Linked DNA regions of Endozoicomonas sp. GU-1. The protein of the gene in region 1 binds, or shares a complex with, the protein of each later gene. Links are inferred from orthologs where the notes say so. Each region holds a gene or a part of one and is shown on either strand. Other genes may lie near its edges.

Region 1 (3,327 bases):
GCCATGAGAATGGCCAGGCCTGCTGGAAAAATCGCCTGACGATCAGGCTTCAGCCCGGGAAAACGAACACGGCCGATCTGGTTAAACTTCAGGACTTTGAGCTTGAGCATCTCCAGATTTTCCCGGGTGATGGTATCACTCTCTCCCATGGCCTGAAGAATGCTGCTGACCGCACGGATTGAACCTGATGACCCTACGGCATCAACCCAGCCCAAACGGGTAAATGATTGTTCAATATTGAGTAATTCCAGTCGTGCGGCGTAATAAGCGGACTGGAATCGTTGTGGTGTGAGTTCTCCGGTGCCAAAGAAACGGTCGGTAAATACCACACAGCCCATGTGCAGGCTTTCCATCAACTTTGGCTCAAAACGTTCGCCAATAACAAACTCGGTACTCCCGCCACCGATGTCCATCACCAGGCGGCGCTCATTATCATCGGACTGGGTTTGGGCAACACCCAGGTAAATGAGACGAGCTTCTTCCCTGCCCGCGATAATTTCAACCGGGTAGCCCAGGATAGACTGGGCCTGGTCAACAAAAGCATCGCTGTTCCGCGCCTTACGCAGGGCATTGGTACCCACGACTCTGACCGCTTGAAAGGTATTGCCAGCGAGGTACTGAGCAAACTGTTCCAGGCAACTGAAGCCCCGCTTCATGGCTGCAGCCGTTAGCTCGTCGTGCTGGTTAAGCCCAGCAGCTAACTGAACCTTTTTGCCCAGCCTTTCTACTGGCCGGATTTCACCCTGATCCACCCTGGCTACGATCATGTGAAAGCTGTTTGAGCCAAGGTCTATGGCGGCTACCAGAGGTAGACTGCCGGACTGTTCACGCCCTTGTTTTGTCATGATATTTCATAGCTAATATATTGAAAATGTTATATTTTTCAGTGCTTTCAATGCTCGTTTTAACAACCTGACAATACCGGGTTGCAGACTGGAGCATAACCGATGTTAAAAGGTTAACTTTAATCGAGTTATGCACACAAATCCTACTGGCTGTATTGCCCTGGGCAAAGCTACACTGATGACTGAAAAACAGGCCTGTGTCATATGGCAATCTTATAAGCCTCCATGCTCAATGGCATTTTTATAGAAAAAAAAGCCACAAAATTCCATGAATCAGGCATAATAGGTCAGTTCTGGGCCGGTGATATCTTTTGGCAGCCTGTTTGGCTTGCCCTCGGTCAAGGCTCCTGAGTTTACTTTAAACACTTTTAAGTACTAATTAAGTACCCTGGTTAGGAGATCCATTCCATGAGCGAAATTGTCAAAGTGACAGATGACTCCTTCGAAGAAGTGGTTCTGAAGGCGGAAGGTCCGGTACTGGTTGACTATTGGGCTGAATGGTGTGGTCCTTGCAAAATGATTGCCCCCGTTCTTGATGAAATTGCCCAGGACTACGACGGCAAACTGACCGTCTGCAAGCTGAATATTGATGAGAATGAGGCAACCCCGCCAAAATACGGTGTGCGTGGTATTCCTACGCTGATGCTGTTTAAGGGCGGCAACGTAGAAGCTACGAAAGTGGGTGCCCTGTCCAAATCACAGCTGACCGCATTTTTGGATAGCAATCTGTAATTGCTGGTCATTGGTGGTTGTGACAGACCGTTACAGCCACTTGACTGGCCTCAATTTTATAGCCATTTGATTAAATTTTTAAATCAATTCAGTTGACGAAGTCTTAATTCTTGATTATTTTCCAGAAATGGATATAGACTGTAATTACACAGGGCTGTCAGGAATCTTCTGACCTCAGGGATATGGCCCAGACAGGGCAGCCGTTATAAACACTCGCAGGCATCAATCAACACTTAGCTGTCCTTTATCATAATAAGTCAAATACTTTCTGATCTTCCTGCAAAGACAACGGCCACTTACCTTTCAATTTAACATTCGCACACTACTGGTTATGCATCTTACCGAACTGAAGAAAAAGTCTGTTCCTGAACTTCTGGCGATAGCGAATGAAATGGGTCTCGAAAACCTTGCCCGTTCCAGGAAGCAGGATGTAATTTTCACCATACTCAAACGCCATGCACGCAGTGGTGAAGACATCTATGGTGACGGTGTTCTGGAAATTCTCCAGGATGGTTTTGGATTTCTCCGTTCCGCTGATAGTTCCTATCTGGCGGGACCGGACGATATTTATGTTTCCCCAAGTCAGATTCGCCGGTTTAATCTGAGAACGGGCGATACGATTTCCGGGAAAATTCGTCCACCGAAGGAGGGAGAAAGATATTTTGCCCTCCTCAAGGTGAATGAAATCAATTTTGACCAACCAGAAAATGCCCGCAATAAAATCCTGTTTGAAAACCTTACGCCATTGTTTCCCCAGGACCGTCTCACTATGGAGATGGGAAATGGTGCAACAGAGGATTTAACCGCTCGAATTATCGACCTGGTAGCTCCCATCGGCAAAGGTCAGCGTGGCCTGATTGTCTCTCCTCCTAAAGCGGGTAAAACACTGATGCTGCAAAATATTGCGGCAAACATTACCCGTAATAATCCGGAGTGCTACCTGATTGTTCTGCTGATTGATGAGCGCCCGGAAGAGGTTACCGAAATGTCCCGTTCCGTGCGCGGTGAAGTGGTCGCCTCTACCTTCGATGAGCCTCCTTCACGTCATGTGCAGGTTGCCGAGATGGTGCTGGAAAAAGCCAAGCGTCTGGTAGAGCACAAGAAAGACGTTGTTATTCTGCTGGATTCCATTACCCGTCTGGCCCGTGCTTACAACACCGTGATTCCCTCTTCCGGCAAGGTGCTTACGGGTGGTGTGGATGCTCATGCCCTTGAGCGTCCGAAGCGTTTCTTTGGTGCTGCCCGTAACATTGAAGAGGGTGGCAGCCTGACCATTCTGGCAACCGCACTGGTTGATACCGGCTCCAAGATGGATGAGGTTATCTTTGAGGAATTCAAGGGTACCGGTAACATGGAACTCCACCTTGACCGTCGGGCGGCTGAAAAGCGGGTCTTCCCTGCTATTGGTATCAACAAGTCAGGTACTCGCCGTGAGGATCTGCTGACCACGGAAGAAGAGCTTCAGCGTATGTGGATTCTGCGTAAAATCCTGCACCCAATGGATGAAATTCAGGCCATTGAATTCCTGCTGGACCGTATGAAGCACACCAAGACGAATGAAGAATTCTTCCAGTCCATGAAACGGAAGTAATTTTATTCCCACAGGAAGGACTGTGAGAAGGATGTCGATCACGATCACAGTCTCTGCCGGGGGATAAGGCCAAAGCACCCTGCAAGCCTGTTTCTACCAATGAGCCATTGCGCAACTACCTGGTCAGACTTTGATCTTTCAGTCCGTTCATTTTGCGGG
Region 2 (16,249 bases), 1.3 Mb from region 1 along the record:
CAGCAGGCGCTTCGGCACCGGATATTCTGGTTCAGGGCGTTATCACGCGGTTAAAAGAACTGGGTGCAGAATTACCGGAAGAGCTGGCTGGTAAAGAAGAGAATATTGTCTTTACCATGCCTAGAGAGCTGCGTTTGAAAGCGGTTTCTGATTAATTCATTTTTTTAATTTTTGCAAACAATCGGTCAAAGTAAACGTTATTCGTTGAATAAAATCTGATCAATGGCCATGAATAACGATAAGCTGTAAAGGTTGGTTAACACGCCTCTTGGCATTTTTAACCGGGTTTTGGGCTTTCTGCTGATTGCTGACCCATTGATCAAAGGAAAGGAACCTTTAATAGATTAAATCCTGGTACTTCAGTTTTCGGGTTTAAAATTGGGTAAAAGATGCAATGTCTTCTCACCAGAAAGCCTGACGCAGATTCAGTTGGCATGACAGCTTCTGGCAATTGGATACCGCACATCATCAAAAAAACTGAGTGCCAGGGATTGGGCAATGAAGTACAAGGTTGGGCATCGTTTCTCAGCAATTCATGTTGCCAGCTCTCATACAGCCTGTGAGAGCAATCGCCATTTCCCGTCTGAATATTTCCCCCAAACTCCGTTAAAAACAATGGGTGTTTCTCTGGTTGAGTTACTGGTCTCCCTGTCCGTTGCGGCTATTTTGATCGCAGTGTCGGCACCCGGCATGAAAACCCTTATCGTCAATAACCGGATCGATAATGTGGCAGATGAACTGTATGGCAGTTTGATGCTGGCCAGATCTGAGGCTGTCAAACGACAACGAACCGTTTCATTATGTAGCACTGTGGATGATCTGACCTGCGATGAAAGTAACGCTGGCTGGCATCACGGCTGGCTTATTTTTACGGATGAACGTGATGATGGTCTATTGAACGACAGTGACCAGGTGATTCGTCGTGTTGCAGGGCAGTCAGAGCTTATCTCAATCCTGTGGAATCGTGGTTACAGCCTTCGCTTCAATAGCCGTGGCCAGACCAGTCAGGCAGGCACTTTTCAGGTTTGTGACCAGGACAGTAACAGTGATGCCAAAGCAATTATTATCAGCATGACAGGCCGTCTCCGGACGGAGGAGTGGGGCGCATGCGGCTGAAGGATGTTCATAGTGATGGCAAAAGCCCTGAGAAAAAGAACCGGGGTGCAGGGTTGATAGAAGTATTGATCAGCCTGCTGGTGATCATCATCGGCATTCTTGGTATGGCAGGAGTACATAGCAGCAGTTTGCAGTATAACCAGTCAGCCTATGTGCAATCACAGGCTACCTTTTTAGCGACGGATATGCTGGATCGTATTCAGGCCAACAACAGCCTGGCCAGAAGCGGTATCAGTTATCAGGCAGGTTTGAATGATCTTGAATACAGCCAATGCATTGACAGCGGCTACCCCGACAGCTGCGAAGCTGGAAGCTGTAGTCCTCAGGAAATGGCGGCCTACGATATTCTGCAATGGAAGTTTCAGCTGACCTGCCAGATTCCGGGCAGCACGGGTTCAATTACCTACCAGGACAGTGAGGGTGTTCGAACGTATATCATTCGTCTCAGTTTCCCGGATATGGGCAACAGGGCCCCCCTGAGTGATGTGGTATTAAAGGGGATACTATGAAGCGGAGTGAGAAAGGATTCTCTTTGGTTGAAATGATGATTGCCCTGGTCCTTGGTCTGGTTCTTTTTACCGGGGTTGGCCACCTGGTACTGGCATCCAGCCGATCGTGGGTATTGCAGGATGAGCTGGCACGGGTTCAGGAAAATGGTCGGCTGGCCCTGGATATTCTGGGGCAAAGTATCAGTACTGCGGGATATACCGGCTGTCCTGCCCAGGCAAAGCTGGCCAATTTAGTCTATTCCGATAACGATAATCGTCAGTGGATGATGCATTTTGATAAAGGCGTTCTGGGCATTCCTGCCGGTAACAGTGTTGAGCAGCAGCTGGACAGCAATGCTATCTCTGAAGCCATTATTATCCACAGTGTTGATAGCAATCAGTCCACCCTGGTCAGTGGCCATAATACTGGCACTGCTTCGGCAACACTGGCACAAAGCCGTAGCCATGATGAAGGTGATCTTCTGGCGCTGATTTCATCAGACTGTGGGCAGGTTTCCATTTTCCGGGCAGGGGCGGCAACAACCAATAGTGTGGTGACGCATCCGGCAGCAGGCAGTAGCAGCCTTTACAACTGTATCAGTCAGTTACAGGGTAACTTCAGTTGTCATGGCAGTACTGTTGGTTCCGGCAATATCAGTCACCGGGGATCACGACTGGCACCTTTGCAGTCTTATGCCTTCTATCTGAGGGAAAGCAATAACGTACCGACACTGTACCGGAAACTGGCGGGTGAATACGCCAGTGGCAATAGCATCAATACAGAAGCGCTGGTCGAAGGCATTGAAGACCTGAGTATTCGTTATGGGCTGGACAGTGATAATGACGGGGTTGCCAACCGGTATATGACCGTCGGTGAAATAACACCTTACAGCGATGAGTGGCGGCAGATTATTACGGTCAAGCTTGAACTGCTGGTTCGGAGTTTTACTGAAGTGGCTCCGGAAGCTCAGGCCTATTTCTTTGCTGGCCAGCGAGTGCTGCCTGATGATCTCTATGTTCGTCGAAGCTTTATGAAAACCATTAAGCTGAGGAACCGGGGGCTGTGATGGGAATCATTTTAACTGCCGCAGGCCAACATACTGAGTCTTTCTGGAAAAGCCGTTTATTGCATCCGGAAACAGGTGAGAGAGGAAGTATATTGCTGGTCAGCCTGGTGATGTTGCTGGTTATGACGGTTGCTGGTTTGACCGCTGTAAAAATGGCAACGCTTGAAGAGAAGATGAGTGGTAATTATCAGGATCAGCAGATGGCATTTTATGCGGCAGAGGCGGCGTTAAAAGAGGCGGAAAATTTTATTGCCGATAATGAACTGGCCTTATCAGGCTTTGGCGTGAATTGTGACAATGGGTACTGTTTTGCCGGAAGCGATATTGACGATATTGGCAGCTGTGACCCGGGTGTTTCCGAGCCCTGGTTAACGGGTACCTTGTGGAGTGCGAGCGATCGGCACAGAGTGACGACAGTTACCATCAGCGGTATATCAGCCCGGGCCAAATACATTATTGAGTTTCGCTGCTATATCGCCAAAGAGGCATCAGGGCCTTTACCAGACCCGGCCAACCGTGGGGACTGGGCTCAATTCTATCGGATTACCGCTCTGGCTACTGGCGGTTCGGGTGATTCGCGGGTAATGCTTCAAACGTCGTATAAAAAAAGCAGCTGATTTTGAGTTAACGTTGGAATATTAACAGGGAAGCGGAGGTGATCATGGATCGATATACCTCACATGGTTTTACTCTCAGGCAGGTCATGTTGTTCGGATTGCTGTTGCTGTTTTCTTTAAGGGCCAATGCTGAAGCGGTTTCCAGTGATTATGCAGCAACGCCCCCCTTGATCAGTAATACATCGGAGCCACTGGTGATGCTGGTGATGTCCGTTGATCATGAACTTTTTAAAAAAGCGTACAGCGATTATACGGACCTGGATTCGGATGGACGACTGGATACCAGCTATGTGGACAGTTTTGACTATCTCGGGTATTTCGACAGTGGCTGGTGCTATCAATACGCTTCCGGACGCTATTCTCCGGTAGCCCAAGCCACCGGTGATCACGGGCACTATTGCACCACCTCTGAGGCTCCCTGGAGTGGTAACTTTCTGAACTGGGCCACCATGACACGGATGGACATCCTCAGAACGGTGCTTTTTGGTGGCAAGCGATCAACGGATACCGATAATCAAACGATACTGGAACGGGCTTATATCCCCAGGGATGTACATGCATTTGTTAAGGTGTACAGAAGCAGTGTTTCTGGTATTCCAACAGAAAATTTTACGCCCTTTAGCGACAGTGAGATCAGCCTTTGCAATGTTGCCGGTTCCGAAAATGGCACGCCTGAAGTCAGGGTTGCCAGGGAAGCTTGGCCGCGATGGGCTTCAACTGAAGAAAGACAGTGTCAGTGGGGTAGAGTAAACAGTCCTTCTACCTGGTACAGATTAACAACGAATGACGTTTATATTGAGGCTTGTGTCACAGATAAAGACGCTGTTAATACCGATCGCTGTAAGCTGTACAGCACCGGCAATAGCAAACCCACAGGCTTGCTTCAGCAGTATGGTGAGTCAGGGGATATTCGCTTTGGCTTAATTAGTGGTTCTTATGATAAAAATATTTCCGGTGGCGTATTGCGGAAAAATATCAGCAAAATTGCCGGTAATACGCAGAGTGTTGATGATGAGATAGACCTGGCTACCGGCCGTTTCAACAGTGTTGAAGGCATTATTCATAACATCAATAAGTTCAGACTGGCGAAGTACAGTTTTTCCCAGAACAAATATACGGATTGCGGTACTTACGGAATTTCTGTTTCGGACTTTAAAGGCAGCAGAGGCACATACTCCTCTAAGCATTGCAGTATGTGGGGCAATCCGCTGGCTGAACTTTATTTAGAGGCACTTCGCTATTTTTCCGGAAATTCAGCGGCTACCAGTAGTTTTGATACCACGAATGACCGTGCTTTTGTCAGTGACTTATCCAGGGAAAGCTGGGCCAATCCCATGTCATCGGAAAGTGCCTGTGCCAACTGCTCCATTATTGTGTTATCCACAGGCCTGAATTCTTTCGATACCGATCAGCTATCCAGCAGTTCGGACCTGCCTGGAATGACAGGAACCAGCTCCGTAAATAGCAAAACAGATGAAGTGGGCAACCATGAGTATGGCGGTAATTTTGCCGGTAACTACCTGGTTGGCGGAACCGGAAGTAAACGTCAATGCACTTCAAAGTATTTGTCAGGACTTTCTAAAGCCGTTGGCCTGTGCCCGGAAATTCCTCAGCTGGAAGGGGGGTATCAGGCAGCAGGACTTGCTTATTATGGAAATACCAGCGACCTGCGTACCGATTTTGACGGTTCTCAGAAAGTGAAAACTTATGCCATTGAAATGGCCGAATCCTTGCCGGGTTTTACCTTGGATGTGAATGGTAAATCATTTACTTTTCAGCCGTTTTGTCAGAGTAGCTCTAACTTCAATGGTAACAATATCAGTGACTGCTCTTTAACCGATGTGGTGATTGAAGAGCAGATACTGAATGCCACAGGACAGGTTGTTCAGGGCTCTCTTCTGTTTACCTGGGAGGATTCGCTCTGGGGAAATGACTACGACTATGACGCTTCTTCCAGAATCAAGTTCTGTGTTGGCAATCAATGCAACCAAACCACAGACAGCACGCTGACGACAACCGGGTTTAATGCCAATGAAGTCAGGGTGGCTGTGCAGGTGGATGGCGTATTTGCCGGTCTGAATATGCGCTTCTCTTACACCGTCACCGGGAGTTCGGGGCGTGATGGACTGCAAACTGATTATGCCTACAAGGGAACAACCGCATTTAAGGTTACTGATTTTACCGCCTCCGGAGCGGCTGCTGGCGTGTTGCCCAAACCGCTGTTTCTTGCGGCAAAATACGGTGGCTTTATCGATCTTGATGGCGATGGCAGTCCCAATCATGATGCTGATGGGGATGGCAGCCCTGATAGCGACGATCACCGTGAGTGGGACAATAGAAATAATGTGACGGGAGCCCTGGGCTCGGATGGCTTGCCGGATAACTATTTTTTCGCCAGAAATCCAGCCTTGCTTGCCAGTCAGTTGGGGCAGGTACTTGAAGATATTTCCAGTCGGGTCTCTTCGGCAACGAATGCGGCGCTGTTTGCCAATAGCTCTACAGGCACTGGCGCGATCTATCAGGCACTGTTTCAGCCAAGCCTGGATATCAATGGCAAGTCGGTGACCTGGGGCGGTATTCTCCATTCACTGTTTATCGATAGCAAAGGCTATATCCGTGAAGATGGCAACGGGAATGCCCAACTGGATGACTACCGCTCAGATAAAATTGTTGAACTGTTTTTTGATCCGAATGCCGGGCAGACCATGGTCCAGCGCTACAACTCTGACGACTTTGGTGTCACCAGGGTAGCCGATGGCCCGCTGAAATCACTCGCTTCGCTGGAAACAATTTGGGATGCCAGAGAGCAGCTGGCCTTATTGAGTGACCTGACCAACCAGCGAACCTATAACGCACTCGCCTCCGGTGGCCGACATATGCTGACCTGGCTGGATATCAATAATAATCAGCAGGTGGACGATGATGAACAGCTGCCGTTTATGCCTTCAACCTTTACTGGACATGAAGGGTATCTGGGCATCTCTGCCAGTGAAGTCGCTACTGTCGTTAACTATGTTCGGGGAGAAGAGCAGGCTGGCACCCGTTCCCGTACCATCGACTTTGATGAAGATGGTATTGATGAAGTCTGGCGCCTTGGGGACATCGTTCACTCAACACCCAGACTGGTGGCAGCACCCGATAGTCGTTACGACGCCTATTACAACGACAGCAGCTATCGAACCTTCCGCAATCAATACCTGAATCGGCGGCATATGCTCTACGTCGGAGCCAACGATGGTTTGATTCATGCCTTTAATGGCGGGTTCTGGGAAGAGAGTTCCTACCGCTATGAGCGCACAGCCAGTCATGGTGAGGTACAGCATCCGCTGGGTTCAGAGCTTTGGAGTTACGCACCAATGAATCTGTTACCTCACCTTCGCTGGCTCACTGAGACCGATTACCCCCATGTTTATTACATGGATTCGGAACCGATGGTCTTCGATGCCAATATCTTCGCTGATGACAGCACTCATCCTGGTGGCTGGGGAACGGTTCTGGTGGTGGGTATGAGACTGGGAGGGGGCAATATTGATGTCACCATCGACAGTGAAAGTCGTACCATGCGCTCTGCCTGGGTGGTGTTGGATATCACTGATCCCGAGCAACCACCGGAGTTGCTGGCTGAAATTACCCATGCTGATCTGGGTTTTACCACCTCACAGCCTGCGCTGGTTAAACGGCGGAAAGCTGGTGCGGATGTTAATGGCGAGACCGATTGGAGTAATCCGGTACAAAACGAATGGTACCTGGTGTTTGGCTCCGGGCCAGCAGGCAGCGGGTCTACTGCCCTGAGATCAGCCCTGGAGCAGGGAACGTCGGATCAGAATCTTCGGGTATTTGCTTATGATCTGAATAACAAGAATTTTGTTACCGGTTTTGATCCCCTTGTGACCTCCTATTCCACGGCTTATGCAGGCGATATGGTGGCTGAAGACTGGGACCGGGATTACCAGGATAATGCCGTTTACTTTGGCACGGTTGAGACCGGAGGTGCCGGTTTGAGCGGAAAGCTGATGAGGCTAAGGCTGACATCAGCACTGGAAAACTCCAGCCTGAATGTGTTTATGGATGCCGGACAGCCGATTATGGCCCCCCCCATGACCGTGACTGATGACAACAGCTTCTGGGTATACTCCGGAACAGGTCGGCTGCTGACCAATGGTGACAATCGCAGTACGGAGGCCAACTATTTCTACGGTGTTCAGGAGCCGTTGAACAGCTCCAGGCAGTTTACCTATGCATCTGTCAGCCAGAGCAATCTGGTCAATGTGGGGGATGTGGTTGTATTTACCAATGGTGATGTCGTGCAGAAGTCAGACTCCTCCTATACGCCATTTACGGTAGGCTCCCGAACCATCAACAGTTTCGGTACCTTACAGGCGGTGGTCGCTGAGCAGGGGGGGTGGACGCTGCCTCTCAGTGTTGATGGCTCTGGCCCAGCCGGACGAAGTGTGAACCGCGCTGCCAGGCTGTTCTCCCAAATCCTGTTTACTGAATACCGTCCACCTGCGGACAGTTGTTCCATTGATGGTACAAGCTCACTTTATGCCGTTCATTACCTGACCGGTACCGCATCGCCTGATGCCGTCCTGGGCAGTGTGCCTGTGGAAAGTCTGGAGCTGGAGCGTTCCCTGAATAAGGTGAGTCTGGGGATCGGTTATGCTTCTTCACCGGTGGTCCATCAGGGGGAAGGAGGGAAACTGACTGCGGTGACCCAGGGGGCCGGGGGCAGTATTACGGCAACAAACCTTGATTACAGTTTCAGCTCAGAAGGACGGCAGAGCTGGTGGCAGATTTTCAGCATTCCATGGATTGATTGATATGAATACAGATAAACCAGTGAAAAATAGTCATGAAAAGGGGTTTTCATTACCCGAGCTGATTATTGTTGTCGCCATAATTGGTCTTCTGGCAGGTATCGTCTATCCCTCCTACAGCCAGTATATGTATGAAGTTCGACGCAGCGATGCCTGGGCCGCCCTGACCGCCGCTATGGCTGCCCAGGAGCGCTGGTACTCTGTTAACCATACCTATACAGACTCTATGGATATGCTCGGTGGAAGCAGTTCTCCCGAGGGTTATTACAACCTGAGCGTTGAAGCCGACAACTCCTCATTTACCCTGACAGCCACTGCGCTGGGCAATGGTGTCCAGGCTACGGACTCAGGTTGTACACAGTTTACTGTGGATCATTTAGGGGTTCTGGCCCCGGAAGCGTGCTGGAAATAAACGGACGACTTCCAGTTTTTATCCTTGTTTTTGTACCGTCTATCGACTTCTGAACGTCGGTTTAACTCACACACCTAGATTTAAAGAAAGGCGTCCTCGACAGGGAAGTAGGTGGGTTTGTTATTTCTTCAAACAACGTTAAACCATAAATACAACCGTGGCTTCACGCTTGTAGAGATGATGATCACGATTGTCCTGATCGCCATCATGGTCAATCTGGTGATTCCCATCGGGCAGGTTGCTGAAGGGTTCAAGCTTGATTATGTGAATCAGCGGCTCTATGCCAGTGCGGTTCTGGCCAGAAGTGAAGCGATCAAGCGGGCTGAAACCGTCAGCGTCTGTCGCTCTACAACTGGCAGTGGCTGTCAGCCCGGGGTGAACTGGGCAGATGGCTGGATTGTTTTCGTTAACCGTAATGGCAACAACTATGTTGACTGGGGTGAAGAGGTTATTCGGGTTTATAACCCGGTCAGCAGCCCGGTTGAAATTCTGTGGCACAGCAATGCTGAGGTACTCAGTTTCAGACCCAGGGGGAGCGCAGTTCATCAGGGTGGGTTCACGTTATGTTCGGTGCCAAAAAGACCAGTGTTTCAGCGACTGGTGAATATTTCAGGATCAGGGTTGATTCGCAAGCGTGAGGGTGTGAATTGTTTATGACCAACCATATCAATCCTGCCAATGCCAGCCCCGTAAATGCTGAACCAGGTTCCCTTTCGGTTGCGGCTTTTCACAAGACAGGAAGACAGCCCGGGCCTTTGCGGCAAAAAGGGATCGGTATTGTTGAAGTCATGGTCGGTGTGCTGATTTTTGCCGGTGGCGTAATCGCGGTTACTGGTATGCAAAGTCAGGCCATTCGAGCGAATCATGACGCTATCCAGCGATCCCAGGCCGTATGGATGGTGAATGCCGCTGCTGAGGTAATGAGGCTAAACCCGGCCGGGCTGGCAAACTCTGCTTATCAGAGAGAATCATCAAACGCCTCCGCCAATTTGGGTTCCTACTGCCAGGCACCTCCTCCCCGTTGTATTGGTACCACATGTAATGCTGATCAAATGGCGGCGTTTGATATTCATGGTTTGATGTGCGGCAGTGCCAATATCGTGATCGAACCGAGAATCGACATCAGCTGTGATGGCTCCTGTTTGCCGACGGATAAAGTCAGGGTCCTGATTTCCTGGGCCGCAAGGGGAACGGAAAAAGGTGTTCTTGGGGATCGTCAGCAGGTTGAATTCAGGTACGTCAGGAATTGAACAATGCCCAATATAATTCATCATCAAAAGGGGTTCAGCATTGTAGAAATGATGCTGGCCTTTCTTATGGGGCTGATAGTCGCAGGCAGTGCTTTACAGTTAATGGTGAACAATAGTCGCTCCGCCAGTGTGAATGAGTTTATTGCCACAGCCCAGGAAAACGGACGTCATAGTCTCTATATCATGAGTACTGAGTTTCGTAGAGCCGGCTTCAGATCCGAGATTGGAGCAGGCTCAATACAACCTTTCTACCTGGGAAGATGCGAAGGGGGGGCGACCTGTACGATTGAAGGTGGTGGTACCAACAGTGACAGAGTGGCGATTCAATATGAGCCCGTGCCAAATCGTGATAATGGTCAACTTCAGGACTGTACCGGAGCAACCGTTGTCCCGGGGGCATTGACAGCAGACGTCTATTTTGTAGCACCGGACCATGCAAACGATCACATCAGCACCCTGTTTTGCCGTGGTTATGATCCATTAACGGGAACTCCACGGGGGAATGCCCAGGCACTGGTTCAGGGTGTGGAGCGATTGCAGGCACTTTATGGGATTGCACCGGCGGGGGAGTCAAGTATTAACCAGTATGTGACAGCCTCTGGGGTGGCAGACTGGCGACAGGTTTTAGGCATTCGTGTTGGCGTGCTGGTCAGTGCTGGAAAGGAGTCACGTATTTTTGATAGAAGGTCCAGAACCTATAACCTGCTCGATAGTGGCAGTTTGACAATGGATGATCAGACGCCCAGGTACATGTACAGCACAGCCATCCGTTTGAATAATGCTGGATTTTAGGAGGCTGTCCGAGAGCTCCGGAGAGAGAACCGATGAATAAGGTTAATAAAGGTTTCACCTTGATTGAACTGATGATTGTTGTGGCCATTATTGGTATTTTGGCAAGCATTATGCTGCCCAGCTATCGGCAATATGTCACCGAATCAAAAAGAGGTGAGGGTGCTGCCATGCTGTTGAACGTCATGCAGCAGCAGGAACGGTATTACACTGAGATGTTGAGATACACTGCCAATCTGGCCGATTTAGGGTTTGACACCACAAGCCCTGTAGAGTCTGAAACTGGTACTTACCAGATACAGGCCGCTCAGTGTGGTTCAGACTCCCTGGAGCGCTGCGTGCAGTTAACTGCTGTTGCCCAGGGTTTGCAGGCAGAAGATGGCAATATGACTTTGGACAGCCGCGGAGCACGAACACCTCAAAGCCACTGGCGATGATGTTAGCAAGATGTCGGCAGGTAGATGATTTGCAATAACCCGTTTGGAATTTCACTGATGAAAAAGCTCGATGGATATTATGTGGCAGAATGATCAGTCGATAGCACCATTTGAAGACCTCATTAATACGGGCTGTCATTATGGAAAGCGGTTCAGAGCAACGCAAGCAGACGGGTTCTTTTTTATTAATCGTTATGATTGTCATGCTTGTTATGACGTTTTCCGGTCTTATGGTTATGGAAACAGCATTGCTGGAAGAAGTAACTGTAGGCAATGAACAGCGAACCATTGAGGTATATCAGGTTGCCTTCAATGAGTTGGAAAGCCAATTTTCCTACCTGGATGCCAATCCCGTACATTTCCGTAACGCCTTCACCGCGAAGCAGGAAACTCTGTCTCCTATTGTTAATCCGGGTGGGTGTAACAATGCAGTTGGAATATGTCAGAGGGTTACACTCAGGTATGTTTCCAATACCCTTCCTCCCCCCGGATTTGACATTGCTAAATTCATTGGCCGTGTTTATGAGTTAGACAGCATAGCTACGCTCAATGGTAACGGAGCCAGTTCAAGCCAGACTATGGGGATTATCTTCGTTGATACATTACCAGGAAGCTAACCCGGATATTTCATAAACTGCCCCGAATCTCGCGTAGGAATTTGTCGCTCTAAGGGATTTTGTGAGGGAGCGCCGTACCGGGGAGTACGGTCGACTGAACACAACTCCCTTAGAGCGGCAAAGGACAAGCGAGAGCGGAAGCACGTTTATGAAATATCCGGGTTAAGGGCTTCTGCGTTTGGAAGCTTAGGCCAACAGATCCTGAATCAGACGCTCTTCATTTTTCCACCGTATTGGTTCCGGTGATGTAACTGGCCGCATCGGAAAGCAAAAATGCGGCAGCATTGGCAAACTCTTCAGGCTTGCCGTAACGCCCCATGGGAATAGCTGACTCGGCCGCTTTTCGAACTTTGCCCGGGCTGGTATCAGACCGTTGCGCCAGGAACATGTTCAGGGCTTTGATTCGATCCGTATTGATGGAGCCCGGAATCAGATTGTTGATGCGGATATTGTATTGCGCCAAGTCGGTTGCGAGTGTTTTTACCAGACTGTTGACGCCTGAACGCATGACATTACTCATCACCAGAATATCGATGGGTTCCTTTACGGCGGAGGAGGTCAGGGTAAGAATGCTGCCGCCGTTTACTTTAAGCGCCGGCAGCGTTGCCCTGATCAGTCGTATGGCGCTCATCAGCGTCAATTCAAAAGCAGCCTGCCAGGCTTGATCATCAAACTCTTCAAAGAAACCCGGTGCCGGGCCTCCGGCATTGATGACCAGTCCATCGATATGAAAACTTTGTTTTGAATACCAAGATCCATACGATGAAACTCCTGTATTTATTTTCGACGCGCTTATGGCTTGTGAGGCCGGGCAAGATACTCTGTAGACTGCATCTCCTGCAGACGACTGCGCGTTCTCTTGAACTCAAACGACAGAGCACCACTGGCATAGAGTGCTTCAAGATGAACTTCACTGGATAAAATAAGTTTTACGCCACGGTCATAGAACTCGTCAATCAGATTGATGAAGCGGCGGGCCTGATCATTCCGGTTGGCATCAAACTGAGGGACATCCTGAACAATGACTGAATGGTACAGGCAGGCAAGCTCGATATAGTCATTCTGGCTGCGGGGGCCATCGCACAGATCCGTAAAGGTAAACCAGGCCACATCTCTGCCTGACTTTACGGTGTTGATCGGGCGTCCTGATATTTCGATGCTCTGGCCCGACTCAATATGTTCCGGGTCAGCAGCCAGCTCTGAAAATATCCGCTCCAGCTTTTCATGGTTGGCCTTATTGAGGGGCCAATAGTAGGTTTCAGCTTTTTCCAGAAGACGCAGGCGATAGTCAATATTGCCATCAACATTCACCACCAGGGTGTGCTTTTTTATCAGGTCGATGGCCGGAAGGAAACGGGCCCTTTGCAGTCCATCCCTGTAGAGAAGGTCGGGGTCCACATTCGATGTGGCGACCAGGGTGACGCCCCGCTGAAACAGTTGATCCATTAAACCGGCCAGGATCATGGCGTCCGTGATGTCGGAAACAAAGAACTCATCAAAGCAGATGATCCTTGCTTCTTTGGAAAGACGTTCAGCGACGCTTGATAGCGGGTTTTTCTGTCCCTCCAGTGTCTTAAGCTCGGCATGCACCCGGCGCATAAAGTGGTGGAAGTGCATGCGCAGCTTATCCTGAAAGGGCAGGCAGTGATAAAAGGTGTCCATCAGCCAGGTTTTACCCCGGCCAACGCCCCCCCAGAAATAGAGGCCACGTAACGGCTCACGAGGCTTGCCGAGGGCACCTTTGATCTTCTTGAGGAGTGATCCCCCGGGTGGCTGGATCAGCTGTTCATAGAGGTTTTGCAAGTGTTTTACCGCCTCAGCCTGGGCGGGGTCCCTGCTAAAACCTTTTTGGGTGATATCCCTGTGATAACAAGCTTGCGGGGTCATAATCAAATACTGGATAAAGGAGCGCTGCTTATTGTTTTCATATTTGCCAACGGGGCAAAAGCTGTCAATGTAACTGGACTACGGTCAGGTGGCAAGGCTTGCTGAACTGAACCTTTTCAGGCCGGGTTCGGTCATCATAGGCTTTGATGTTCTTTTATCACTCTTTGACGAAAGCAACTATACAAAGTAAGCGGTGGACAAAGTCTGTGGGTTTTGCTCGAATCTGGCTTTTGTCGGTATGGGCTAGGCCAACTTCAATGGAATCTATACAATCTGTTTATAGGCAGGTGCTAAAGCACATGGCGTTGTGATTTAATGACAAGGGCGCGGGCCCCACTGAGTGAGGCGATACTGTGGAAAACATGAACGTACTTTGGTTTATCGGTAGTCTGGCGTTTCTGACGGGGATTCTGTGTGGTGCGCTCGTTTACCATTTACTGTCCGGTGCAAAATCCCGTAACGGCAGGCTGGAGAGCCAGCTGGATGAACTTCAGCAGGAATTCAAAGAGTACCAGGAGCGTGTGGGAGATCACTTCACCACATCAGCCCACCTGATCAATAAACTGACCGATACCTACCGGGATGTCCATGAGCATCTGGCCAATGGTGCAGAAGCGCTCTGTAAGGATGAAGAAGTCCGCAACCGGCTTGGCGACTCCCTGTTAAGCAGTAACGCACTGCTGTCCGGGAAGATTCATAAGCGTCGTAATGAACGCACGCCACCCCTGGAGCAGCCCAAGGACTATGCGCCTAAATCCTGCCCTGATGAACAGGGAGCGTTGGCTGAAGAGTATGGTTACGGTGAGTCTGCGAAAGAAGGAACCACCACCGATAAATAAACGGTGACATACAGGCTTCCTGTCGAGGAAGCCTGTAGCAACTCTATTTAAGCTTCCAGGGCATCCAGATACTTCTCGGCATCCAATGCTGCCATGCAGCCAGTACCGGCAGAGGTAATCGCCTGGCGATAGACATGATCCATAACATCCCCGGCGGCAAACACTCCCTCTTTTGACGTCAGTGTGGCATTGCCTGCCAGACCGCTATTCACCCGGATATAGCCATCTTTCATGTCCAGCTGACCGGCAAAAATACCGGTATTCGGGGTATGGCCGATGGCGATAAAGCAGCCCATTGCGGATATTTCTTCGGATTCACCACTCAGCACATTTTTAACCCGGACGCCGGTGACCCCCATATCGTCGCCCAGCACTTCATCCAGAACAGAGTCAAGAACCAGTTTGATATTGCCGTTCTGCACGCGATCCATCAGTTTGTCCTGAAGGATCTTTTCTGAGCGAAATTGCTGGCGTCGATGAATCACGGTAACGGTTCTGGCAATGTTAGAGAGATAGAGCGCTTCTTCAACCGCCGTGTTGCCGCCACCGACCACGACCACATCTTTATTTTTGTAAAAGAATCCATCACAGGTTGCGCAGGCGGACACCCCTTTACCCTTGAAGGCTTCTTCACTGTCCAGGCCGAGATAGCGTGCGCTGGCTCCGGTGGCGATAATCAGGGCATCGCAGGTATACGTGTGGCTGCCTTTCAGGGTGTAGGGCTTTTGGCTGAAATCCACTTCTTCGATATGATCAAAAATAATTTCAGTACCAAAGCGTTTGGCGTGGGCTTCCATCTCCATCATCAGGCCGGGGCCCTGAAGCCCTTCCTGTCCACCTGGCCAGTTATCAACATCCGTTGTGGTGGTCAGCTGGCCCCCCTGTTGCATGCCGGTAATCATGACCGGATTGAGATTGGCCCTGGCGGCATAGACAGCGGCGGTATAGCCCGCAGGCCCGGAACCAAGAATTAACAGGCGGGAGTGTCTGGTTATGCTCATTATGTACTCCATTAATAAGGGGTAATGATTAAATGGCCTTATAATAGCTATAGCCTTTGAGCCATGGCAATTGGCAAAAATTATGAGTCTTATTGTCTGTCCCTATTGCAGAAGAGCCCAAGAGAAGAAAACAAGAGAAATAGCTGTTGCTGGTGTAATATTTCGGTTTCTGGCAAGCATTAACAATAAAGTGATGATACATAACACCCCTGTATCAGGCCCCGGTTACTTTATCCGGGGACTGAAAATGATTTTACTGCCACAATTGCGATGGTTTGTTTTGATTCCGCTGGTCATTAATATCCTGGTGTTTTCCGGGATTATTTATTGGGCATCGGGCCATTTCTCTCTGTGGATGGAGCAACTCACCGGCTGGATGCCAGAGTGGCTGGCGTTTCTGGAGTATCTGCTATGGCCGCTGTTTTTCTGGCCCTGGCGGCCGTGATGTTTTTTACCTTCACCATTATCGGGAATTTTATTGCGGCCCCGTTTAATGCACTGCTGGCGGAAAAAGTGCAGCGAATGGAAGGCGCAGAGCTGCCTGATCTTAAATTGTCTGACTGGCTGACAATTGTGCCGAGAAGTATTGGCCGGGAGTTGCGCAAACTGTTGTATTTCCTGCCCCGGGCAATTGTGCTGCTGATACTGTCTTTTGTTCCGGTGCTGGGACTAGTGTTGTGGTTTTTATTCAATGGCTGGATGATGGCTATCCAGTACTGTGACTATGCAGCGGATAACCGGGGTGTCTCATTTTCCGACATGTTATCACGATTGAAACCGAAGCTATCAACGTCGTGGCCTTTTGGTGCGGTTGTTAACCTGGCCATGTTGATACCGTTGATCAATTTGCTGATTATTCCCGCTGCGGTCGTTGGTGCAACGCTGTTGTGGGAACGGGAAATAGAGCAGCCT

The links.
Region 2: the proteins of trxA (region 1) and trxB are in contact, whole or in part, in a crystal structure (PDB 1F6M), measured with the Escherichia coli proteins. The link is inferred for Endozoicomonas sp. GU-1 from one-to-one orthologs.

What each region holds. Positions count from the first base shown.
Region 1 is NZ_CP114771.1:3,637,994-3,641,320, reverse strand. Bases 1-2,915 are described here. They hold trxA (thioredoxin TrxA), read left to right. Parts: upstream 1-1,253; coding sequence 1,254-1,577; downstream 1,578-2,915. Other genes in these bases: rho (transcription termination factor Rho), read left to right, coding at 1,909-2,915; O3276_RS15235 (Ppx/GppA phosphatase family protein), read right to left, coding at 1-845. In the rest of the region: more of rho, read left to right, coding at 2,916-3,168. UniProt on the Escherichia coli protein: Participates in various redox reactions through the reversible oxidation of its active center dithiol to a disulfide and catalyzes dithiol-disulfide exchange reactions.
Region 2 is NZ_CP114771.1:4,927,393-4,943,641, forward strand. What follows is about bases 13,361-16,249. They hold trxB (thioredoxin-disulfide reductase), read right to left. Parts: upstream 15,338-16,249; coding sequence 14,384-15,337; downstream 13,361-14,383. Other genes in these bases: zapE (cell division protein ZapE), read right to left, coding at 13,361-13,497; O3276_RS20620 (Z-ring associated ZapG family protein), read left to right, coding at 13,860-14,336. Outside these bases: O3276_RS20555 (GspH/FimT family pseudopilin), read left to right, coding at 499-1,116; type IV pilus modification protein PilV, read left to right, coding at 1,107-1,625; O3276_RS20565 (PilW family protein), read left to right, coding at 1,622-2,671; O3276_RS20570 (pilus assembly PilX family protein), read left to right, coding at 2,671-3,288; O3276_RS20575 (pilus assembly protein), read left to right, coding at 3,333-8,108; O3276_RS20580 (type IV pilin protein), read left to right, coding at 8,110-8,517; O3276_RS20585 (GspH/FimT family pseudopilin), read left to right, coding at 8,635-9,174; type IV pilus modification protein PilV, read left to right, coding at 9,171-9,767; O3276_RS20595 (PilW family protein), read left to right, coding at 9,771-10,559; O3276_RS20600 (type IV pilin protein), read left to right, coding at 10,592-10,993; O3276_RS20605 (pilus assembly PilX family protein), read left to right, coding at 11,134-11,610; O3276_RS20610 (SDR family oxidoreductase), read right to left, coding at 11,828-12,406; more of zapE, read right to left, coding at 12,403-13,360.